Regions from separate parts of the Enterobacter cloacae complex sp. HYC042_NIDB genome, predicted to be linked through region 1. Evidence: predicted binding sites of a transcription regulator. Region 1 holds the regulator's gene; each other region holds the start of a gene.
What was found. Region 1 encodes LexA, which represses DNA repair genes until DNA is damaged. Its sites were predicted from a motif close to TNCTGTATGTACATACAGNA; they were not measured.

Region 1 (2,204 bases):
TGATGGACTCTTCTTTCGGCGTGTAATAGGTAAACACGCGCGGCCCGCCGTGAATGAACACGTAGCGCGGCAGCAAAGTGCCGTCAACTTCCAGTGGTTCAAGCGGATCGGGTAAATCATGCGCCAGACACTGGGCACGGAGCGTTAGCAGGTCTGCCTTAGAGTTATAAGGCAAAACGTACATAATAGGGCGCGACGTATCGAGCCCCAGTTCCAGCGCGGGTTCTGCTGGGATAGACTTGCTTTTTACCAGTATGCTTAATGGTAAATTAAGTAATTTGTAGTAAATTCGTGGCCAGCCGGACATAAACGATGTAAAGCCTCTGGTTAATAATGCAATTGCGGCGCAAGGATAACAGAAAGCGCGCAAAATTTCTGTTGTTACCCGTCATACTTCAGGCGGCAGCGAAACGCGCTGCAGCTCCTGTTACTGACGCTCTTTTTTAAAAAAGGTTCTTTTAATGGCCAATAATACCACTGGGTTGACGCGTATCATCAAAGCCGCCGGCTATTCATGGAAAGGTTTCCGTGCCGCGTGGGGCAATGAAGCTGCTTTTCGCCAGGAAGGTGTCGCCGCTATCGTCGCGGTTATCATCGCCTGTTTCCTTGATGTAGATGCCATTACCCGCGTGCTTCTCATCGGTTCCGTACTTCTGGTGATGATAGTGGAAATTCTCAATAGCGCTATTGAGGCCGTGGTCGATCGAATCGGTTCTGAATTTCACGAGCTCTCTGGCCGTGCGAAAGATATGGGCTCCGCCGCTGTCCTGCTGGCGATTATCACCGCAGCCATTACCTGGGGCACGCTGCTTTGGTCACATTTCCGATGATGCTCGAGGAATAATTAAGTCCCTGGTTTTTTGTGCAGTTTTTGGTTCCAAAATCGCCTTTGACTGTATATACTCACAGCATAACTGTATATACACCCAGGGGGCGGAATGAAAGCATTAACGACCAGGCAGCAAGAGGTGTTTGATCTCATTCGGGATCATATCGGCCAGACGGGTATGCCACCCACGCGTGCGGAAATCGCGCAGCGTCTGGGTTTCCGTTCTCCGAATGCTGCCGAGGAACACCTGAAAGCGCTGGCGCGTAAGGGTGTGATTGAGATTGTGTCAGGCGCGTCGCGTGGTATCCGCCTGCTGGTGGAAGAAGAGACGGGCATTCCGCTGATAGGCCGCGTTGCCGCAGGTGAACCGCTGCTGGCACAACAGCATATTGAAGGTCACTACCAGGTCGATCCTGGTATGTTCAAGCCGAGCGCTGATTTTCTGCTGCGCGTTAGCGGGATGTCGATGAAAGACATCGGCATTCTTGATGGCGACCTTCTGGCCGTTCACAAAACGCAGGATGTGCGAAACGGCCAGGTGGTGGTTGCGCGCATTGATGATGAAGTGACCGTTAAGCGCCTGAAAAAACAGGGTAACACCGTTCAGTTGTTGCCCGAAAACAACGAGTTCACCCCGATTGTGGTCGACCTGCGCGAACAGAGCTTCTCTATTGAAGGTCTGGCTGTTGGCGTGATTCGTAACGGCGAATGGCTGTAATCTCTTCCTGACAGGCTACGCTTCCGCTGTAGCCTGCTTCATTTACCCTTCCCGGTATCTCTCATGTCACTGCTGACGGCATCTGATAAGGCATTGTGGCGTCTTGCCCTGCCGATGATTTTCTCCAATATCACCGTGCCCTTGCTGGGTCTGGTCGATACGGCCGTTATTGGTCATCTCGATTCCCCTGTTTATCTTGGCGGCGTGGCGATTGGCGCGACGGCAACCAGCTTTCTGTTTATGCTGCTGCTCTTTTTGCGTATGAGTACTACCGGGCTCACGGCACAGGCGTATGGTGCGAAAGATCCGTTACGTCTGGCGCGTGCGCTGGTGCAGCCGCTGATCCTGGCGCTTGGCGCGGGGGTACTCATTGTTTTACTGCGCACGCCCCTGATAGACCTTGCGCTCCATGTTGTTGGTGGCAGCGAGGCGGTACTGGAGCAGGCGCGTCGCTTCCTGGAAATCCGCTGGCTCAGCGCGCCCGCTTCGCTGGCAAACCTGGTTCTGCTGGGTTGGTTACTGGGTGTGCAATACGCCCGTGCGCCAGTGATTTTGCTGGTCGTGGGAAACCTTCTCAACATTGTGCTCGATCTCTGGCTGGTGATGGGCCTGCATATGGACGTGCGCGGTGCGGCACTGGCGACGGCGATTGCCGAA
Region 2 (2,204 bases), 550 kb from region 1:
CCCCGGCAGCTGCTGATAATCTTTTCTGCCCAGCAGGCGAATATGGTTACGCACGGAGGCAATGTGCTCCTGCAGCGCCGATTCGCGCGTATAGTCATCTTCAGCGTTGAAGTAGCGCTCATAGGCCACCAGCGTCATTTTGGCGTCAATGACCACATCTTTGCCCTGCGGCAGACGCACAATCACATCCGGCTGCATTCGCGAGCGGGCATCGTTTTCGATACTCACCTGCGTTTCGTATTCATACCCTTCCCGCAGGCCAGAGGCCTCCAGCACGCGGGTGAGCACCACTTCCCCCCAGTTACCCTGGGTTTTGTTATCGCCTTTCAGCGCCCGCGTCAGGTTGACCGCCTCCTGCGCCATCTGGGCATTCAGCTGTTGAAGATTGCGGATCTCATGCGCCAGCGTGTGGCGTTCGCGGGCTTCCTGACCAAAGCTGTCCTGTACCTGACGGCGAAAGCCGTCCAGCTGTTCGCGCAGCGGCGTCAGCAGGCTGTTCAGGCTCTGGCGATTTTGCTCATCAACGCGGCGGTTGCTGTGCTCGAAAATGCGGTTGGCGAGGTTCTCGAACTGCTCGCTGAGGCGCTGCTCGCTGTTGATCATCTGGCGGATTTTGTCTTCGGCATGCAGCTGGGTGGATTCAAGGCGGGTAGTCACTTCGCGGAGATCGGCCTCCAGCGAGGTGTTGATGTCGCGCAGATTACGCAGTTCGTTATTGAGCAGTTCACACTCGTCGCGCCAGTGGTCGGTCAGCGCAAGCTGTTGTTTTGCGGCGCTTAAATCGGCGACGATCTCTTCGCGTTCAGCCAGTTGCTCGGCCTTCTGCTGTGCATGCTGATAGCTGGATATCAGCCAGCCTATCGCCACGCCAGCCAGCGCAATTACCGCATAAATCAGGATTGAGATATCCACAACGCCCCCTGCATCAACGTATTACCCGCACAAAATAAGATTGTGCTGTATAAACGTCCAGTTTGAAAGGGTTTTCCTGCGAGGCGCTACGCAAAAAATAAAGGCCGAACGCGTCGGCCTTTTATCTCAGAGAGGAGGACTAGATCAGGCGGCGAGCCGCTTCAACCACGATTTTCACCGCGTGACTTTCTGTCTGCTTCATGGTTTCGGCGTTCGGGATCTCCTGCTGGGTGCGGTTGACGATAACGCCCGCCACCATACCGGCACGCAGACCCTGGCTTGCGCACATGGTCAGCAGCGTTGCGGATTCCATCTCGTAGTTCATCACGCCCATGGACTGCCACTCTTCCATTGAGCCTTTGAAGCGGCTCACTACGCGGCCTGAGAAGGTGTCGTAACGCTCCTGGCCCGGATAGAAGGTATCAGAAGAGGCAGTTACGCCCACGTGAGTGGTTGCGCCCACGGATTTCGCCGCTTCAACCAGCGCGGTGGTGCACTCGAAGTCAGCCACTGCCGGGAATTCCATCGGTGCAAAGTGCAGGCTTGCGCCGTCCAGACGCACGGATGCGGTCGTCACCAGCACGTCGCCGACGTTAATGTGCGGCTGAATCGCGCCGGTGGTGCCGATACGCAGGAAAGTACGAATGCCCAGCTGCGCCAGCTCTTCCACGGCGATAGAGGTAGACGGGCCACCGATACCGGTAGAGCACACAATCACCGCTTTGCCATCCAGCTCTGCGCGCCAGGTGGTGAATTCACGATGGGCAGCCAGCTTGACCGGCTTATCCATCAGCGCGGCGATCTTTTCCACACGCTCTGGGTCGCCAGGGACGATAGCGAGCGTAGCCCCTTGTAAATCGTTTTTAGTGAGGCCGAGATGAAAAACATCAGACTTAGACATAGGTGACTCCTCTGTGGGTCGGTTAGTCAGAAGAAGTAAAACGGTACTTTACAGAAGCGGTAAGCATAATTTCGTGACGCATCTCACCATGAATGAAAATGATTGCATTGAATTTCCATCAAAAAGTGATTCACATCACATTAACAAGTTATATCGTCGGGTGCTGCACAAAAGATAGACCGTTTAAGGCACTGTGAGTTGTTAACCTGGTGTCTATATTTACCTTTGCGCTAACTCATTGGTACGGAGAATGCCATGACTGAAAAAACCGGATTTGCACCTGCTGCGGCTCCGCATGCTTCAACCATCGTCTCAACCTCAGAAGAGGCCATTACTGCAGGCGAGACCTCCATCCCCTCTCAGGGGGAAAATATGCCTGCATATCACGCGC
Region 3 (2,204 bases), 2.0 Mb from region 1:
ATACGCACTTTGAAACCGTCCACGGTCTGGACGCGCCGGGCCAGCACAGCTCGGCCTATGACCTGGCCGTGCTCTCCCGGGCCATCATTCACGGTGAGCCAGAGTTTTATCATATGTACAGCGAAAAGAGTCTCACCTGGAACGGCATCACCCAGCAAAACCGTAACGGCCTGCTGTGGGATAAAACCATGAACGTGGACGGCCTGAAAACGGGGCATACCTCAGGAGCAGGCTTTAACCTTATTGCCTCCGCGGTGGACGGTCAGCGTCGTTTGATTGCGGTGGTGATGGGCGCGGACAGCCCGAAAGGGCGCGAGGACCAGGCGCGTAAGCTACTGCACTGGGGACAACAGAACTTCGATACGGTGCAGATCCTGCATAACGGTAAAAAAGTCGGAACAGAGCGTATCTGGTACGGCGATAAAGAACAGGTGAAACTGGGCACCGACCAGGACTTCTGGCTGGCCCTGCCGAAAGCGGAAGTACCGAACATCAAAGCCAAATACGTGCTGGATAAAAAAGAGCTGGAAGCACCGATTGCCGCGCATCAGCGGGTCGGGGAGATCCAGCTCTATGACCGCGACAAGGTCGTGGCGCACTGGCCTCTGGTCACTCTGGAAGCCGTTGATAAGGGAGGCGTATTCTCACGCCTGAGCGATTATCTTCACCACACGCTTTAACCGCTGATGGGCAGACTGGCAGGGTTGCGAGTCTGCTCACATAATAAACACTCCTCGTTTGCCGATAATAGAAATCCTGCTTTACAGTGTATAAATATACAGTGCTAATCGGAGGCAGCATGGACTACAGCATCAAGCAGCAACAGAAACGTAAGATTGCGGGTTTTCATCTTGTTGGGCCGTGGGAAAAAACGGTCAAGCAGGGCTTTGAACAGCTGGTCATGTGGGTAGACGGGCGTCACATTGAGCCGCTGGAGTGGGTGGCGGTCTATTACGATAACCCCGATGAGGTTCCGGCAGAAAAACTGCGCTGCGATACGGCCGTTACCGTACCGGATGATTTCGTCATCCCGGAAAACAGCGAAGGGGTGATGATGACGGAAATCGCGGCCGGTGATTATGCCGTGGCGACGGCGCGCGTGGAAAACTACGACTTTGCAACCCCGTGGTATCAGTTCTTTAATTCCCTGCTGCAGGATAATAAATACCAGATGGCGCTTAAGCCCTGCTTTGAGCGCTATCTCAATGATGGCAACGCGGACGGCTACTGGGATATTGAAATGTTTATCGCGGTAGAGCACAAAACGGTTTAAGCCTGCTTAATGAAGGGTTTTTCAGCCGGGAGCGATCCGCCCGGCTGAAAACACAGTACAATTGTGATTTGCCGTGTTGCTGGAGAGCGGGTGTGCGTCCCGACAAATCATTAACCCCTTTTGAAATTCGCTTATATAAACATTACCGCGTGGTGCACGGGTGTCGCATCGCGCTGGCGTTCGTGTTGACCTTTGTACTGGTCAGGTTGCTGGATATACCGGAAGGAACGTGGCCGCTGATCACGCTGGTGGTGGTGATGGGGCCAATCTCATTTTGGGGAAACGTTGTCCCGCGCGCCTTCGAGCGAATAGGTGGTACCGTGCTTGGCTCTGCCCTGGGGCTGATTGCCCTGAAGCTTGAGCTCATCTCATTTCCAGTGATGCTGGCATGGTGCGGTGCCGCCATGTTCCTGTGCGGCTGGCTGGCGCTGGGCAAACGGCCTTATCAGGCGCTGCTGATTGGTATCACTCTCGCGGTCGTGGTCGGCGCGCCAGCAGGGGATATGACCACGGCAATGTGGCGAAGCGGGGATGTTATTCTGGGCTCGCTGCTCGCCATGCTGTTTACCGGCATCTGGCCGCAGCGGGCTTTTCTGCACTGGCGTATCCAGATGGCTAACTACGTCACGGCGTTTAACCGCGTCTACCAGGCGGGGTTTTCACCGAATCTGGTTGAACGTCCCCGGCTGGAAAAGCATCTGCAAACCATCCTCAACGACGTGGTCAAAATGCGCGGCCTGATAGTACCAGCCAGTAAAGAGACCCATATTCAGAAAGCGATTTTCGAAGCTATCCAGACGGTCAGCCGCAATCTGGTGTGCATGCTTGAACTGCAAATCAACGCGCACTGGGCCACGCGTCCCAGCCATCTGTTGATGCTTAACGCCCAGACCCTCAAAGAGACGCAGATGATGACGCAGCAGACCCTGCT
Region 4 (2,204 bases), 660 kb from region 1:
TGCGTCGTCTGCTGAAAGTCGTTAAATTTCAGCTTGATGCCCTGTCGGGCAATCAGTAAATCAGGCTTTACTTTGATCAGGCGTCGCTCCAGCTCTGGATAGAGCTGTTCCGTAATAATGGTTTCGCATTCCGACCAGTCATGGATGTCTTCGCTCAGCGTGCGCTCAACCCCGACCGATTTACGAAGCCGTTCGTTGTTTACATCACGATCGTCAATGCCCTGACTGCGCTCCCACAGCACGCGGCCAAACTTCCCAAAGCGCTTGAGCAGCATAGCCAGGTCGCTTCGCTGCACGTCTTCGCAGGTGCGTAACCCCATACTTTCCAGCTTCGCGGCGGAGACTTTGCCTACGCCGGGGATTTTGCCAAGCGGCAGCGTTTTTAAAAACGCCGGGACCTCTTCAGGGGTGATGACGTACTGGCCGTTGGGTTTATTTAAATCGGAAGCAATTTTGGCGAGAAATTTTACCGGCGCGACGCCTGCCGACGCGGTGAGATTCAGCTCGTTGAAAATGGTCTGGCGGATCTCCTGCGCCATCAGGGTAGCGGAGCCGTGACAGTGCAGGCTGTCGGTGACGTCCAGATAGGCTTCGTCCAGCGAAAGCGGTTCAATCAGTGAGGTGTAGCGGGAGAAGATTTCGCGTATATGGTTTGAGGCTTCTTTATAGGCGTCAAAGCGCCCGGGCAAAAGAGTAAGGTGCGGACACAGTTTCAGCGCCATCGCCGTCGGCATGGCGCTGCGCACGCCAAATTTGCGTGCAGGATAGTTGGCGGTGCTGATCACACCGCGCTGAACGCGGCTGCCGCCAATGGCGATGGGAATATCCCGCAGCGCCGGATTGTCACGCATCTCCACTGCGGCAAAAAAGCAGTCCATATCGACATGGATTATTTTGCGCATCGGTCATACCACACATGTATTTATATACAGTATAACAAAAGGCAAAAAATGCGTCAGCTATTTTCCTTACTCACGGTTGTCATATAAACGTGTTACAAAAATTCGTAATAAAGCCTTTATATACATACATTTATAAAATCAATGGAGCGTAATTATTCATGAAGAAAATTCTCCCGATTTCGTTACTGTTTCTGGCGAGTGCTGCATCTGCTAGCCCTGCGATCGTTGCCCACCGGGGCGGGACTGCCGATGCACCTGAAAATACCCTGCCAGCCATTAAGCTCGCACTCGAAAACAAAGCAGATATCGTCTGGATAACCGTGCAGTTAAGTCGGGATGGCGTACCGGTTCTCTATCGACCTGCCGATCTGAAAGCGATAACCAATCTGCAGGGAAAGGTGTCACAGTATACCGCTGAAGAACTGGCAAAGGCGGATGCCAGCGTGAAGTGGAAAGATAAGGACCTGCCGGAAAACCTGCTTAATTCCCCGATACCGACGCTGAAGTCGGTGCTGAGCGCCTGGCCAGATACGCGTTTTTTCATTGACATCAAATCGCCGGATGCCGATCCGTCGACCATGGGCAACGCGCTGCTTAACGTATTGAAAGAGACCAACAGCCTGAATCGCGTTCGCGTTTATTCAACCGAAGATCGCTATATGAAAGCATTGCCTGTCGAAATCCCCCGCTTTGTCACGCGCAGCGAAACCCGTACGCGTCTGGCCACGATTTCGTTGAGCCATGAATGTCTGCCTCCTTCACAAAAAATGGACGATTACTGGTATGGGCTTGAGTTAAACCGAAAAGTAGAAGTGGTCGAGAAATTCACCTTAGGCGAAGGTGTCTCTCCTGCAACATTAACGTGGGACAAAGAGGCCGTTGACTGCTTCCGCTCTCAGGGCAATGCCCATCTGATTTTTATCGGCGTGAACTCTGAAGAGGATTACCAGAAGGCGAAAACACTGGGTGCCGAAGGGGTTCTTGTAGACTCACCAGCCAAAGCCAAAAGCTGGGCAAAATAAATGATAAAGGCCGCACGAAGCGGCCTTTTCCTAGATGATCCTCTGCTGGTCCCGGGCCATGCGCTTTTTACGCGCATCGCACGGTTCGGGGCAGTCGCACACCTTTTCCATTCCGATGGAAGAGATACCTCCACAGCTGCCCTGAATGCTTTTACGCTTGATGATCCAGCCTAAAGACATACCGAACACCACCAGCAAAAACACCGCAAAGGTTGCCAGAAAGGTCAACATAATCAGCCTCCGAAATCATCAAGGAGGATGTTTTCATCTTCCACGCCGA

Region 2: a site for LexA is predicted at 956-975, ahead of rmuC (DNA recombination protein RmuC). Genes of this name have one in related genera too.
Region 3: a site for LexA is predicted at 765-784, ahead of sbmC (DNA gyrase inhibitor SbmC). Genes of this name have one in related genera too.
Region 4: a site for LexA is predicted at 915-934, ahead of dinB (DNA polymerase IV). Genes of this name have one in related genera too.

What each region holds. Positions count from the first base shown of each region.
Region 1 covers NZ_CP109650.1:509,901-512,104, forward strand. Annotated here, with positions in the region: gene plsB (glycerol-3-phosphate 1-O-acyltransferase PlsB) at 1-307, opposite strand, end outside; gene OKF39_RS02405 (diacylglycerol kinase) at 462-830, shown strand; gene lexA (transcriptional repressor LexA) at 939-1,547, shown strand; gene dinF (MATE family efflux transporter DinF) at 1,611-2,204, shown strand, end outside.
Region 2 covers NZ_CP109650.1:4,681,816-4,684,019, forward strand. Annotated here, with positions in the region: gene rmuC (DNA recombination protein RmuC) at 1-912, opposite strand, end outside; gene udp (uridine phosphorylase) at 1,052-1,813, opposite strand; gene OKF39_RS22430 (dienelactone hydrolase family protein) at 2,069-2,204, shown strand, end outside.
Region 3 covers NZ_CP109650.1:3,211,477-3,213,680, reverse strand. Annotated here, with positions in the region: gene dacD (serine-type D-Ala-D-Ala carboxypeptidase DacD) at 1-680, shown strand, start outside; gene sbmC (DNA gyrase inhibitor SbmC) at 800-1,273, shown strand; gene OKF39_RS15450 (FUSC family protein) at 1,366-2,204, shown strand, end outside.
Region 4 covers NZ_CP109650.1:1,170,142-1,172,345, reverse strand. Annotated here, with positions in the region: gene dinB (DNA polymerase IV) at 1-902, opposite strand, end outside; gene OKF39_RS05530 (glycerophosphodiester phosphodiesterase family protein) at 1,061-1,924, shown strand; gene nqrM ((Na+)-NQR maturation NqrM) at 1,955-2,155, opposite strand; gene nqrF (NADH:ubiquinone reductase (Na(+)-transporting) subunit F) at 2,158-2,204, opposite strand, start outside.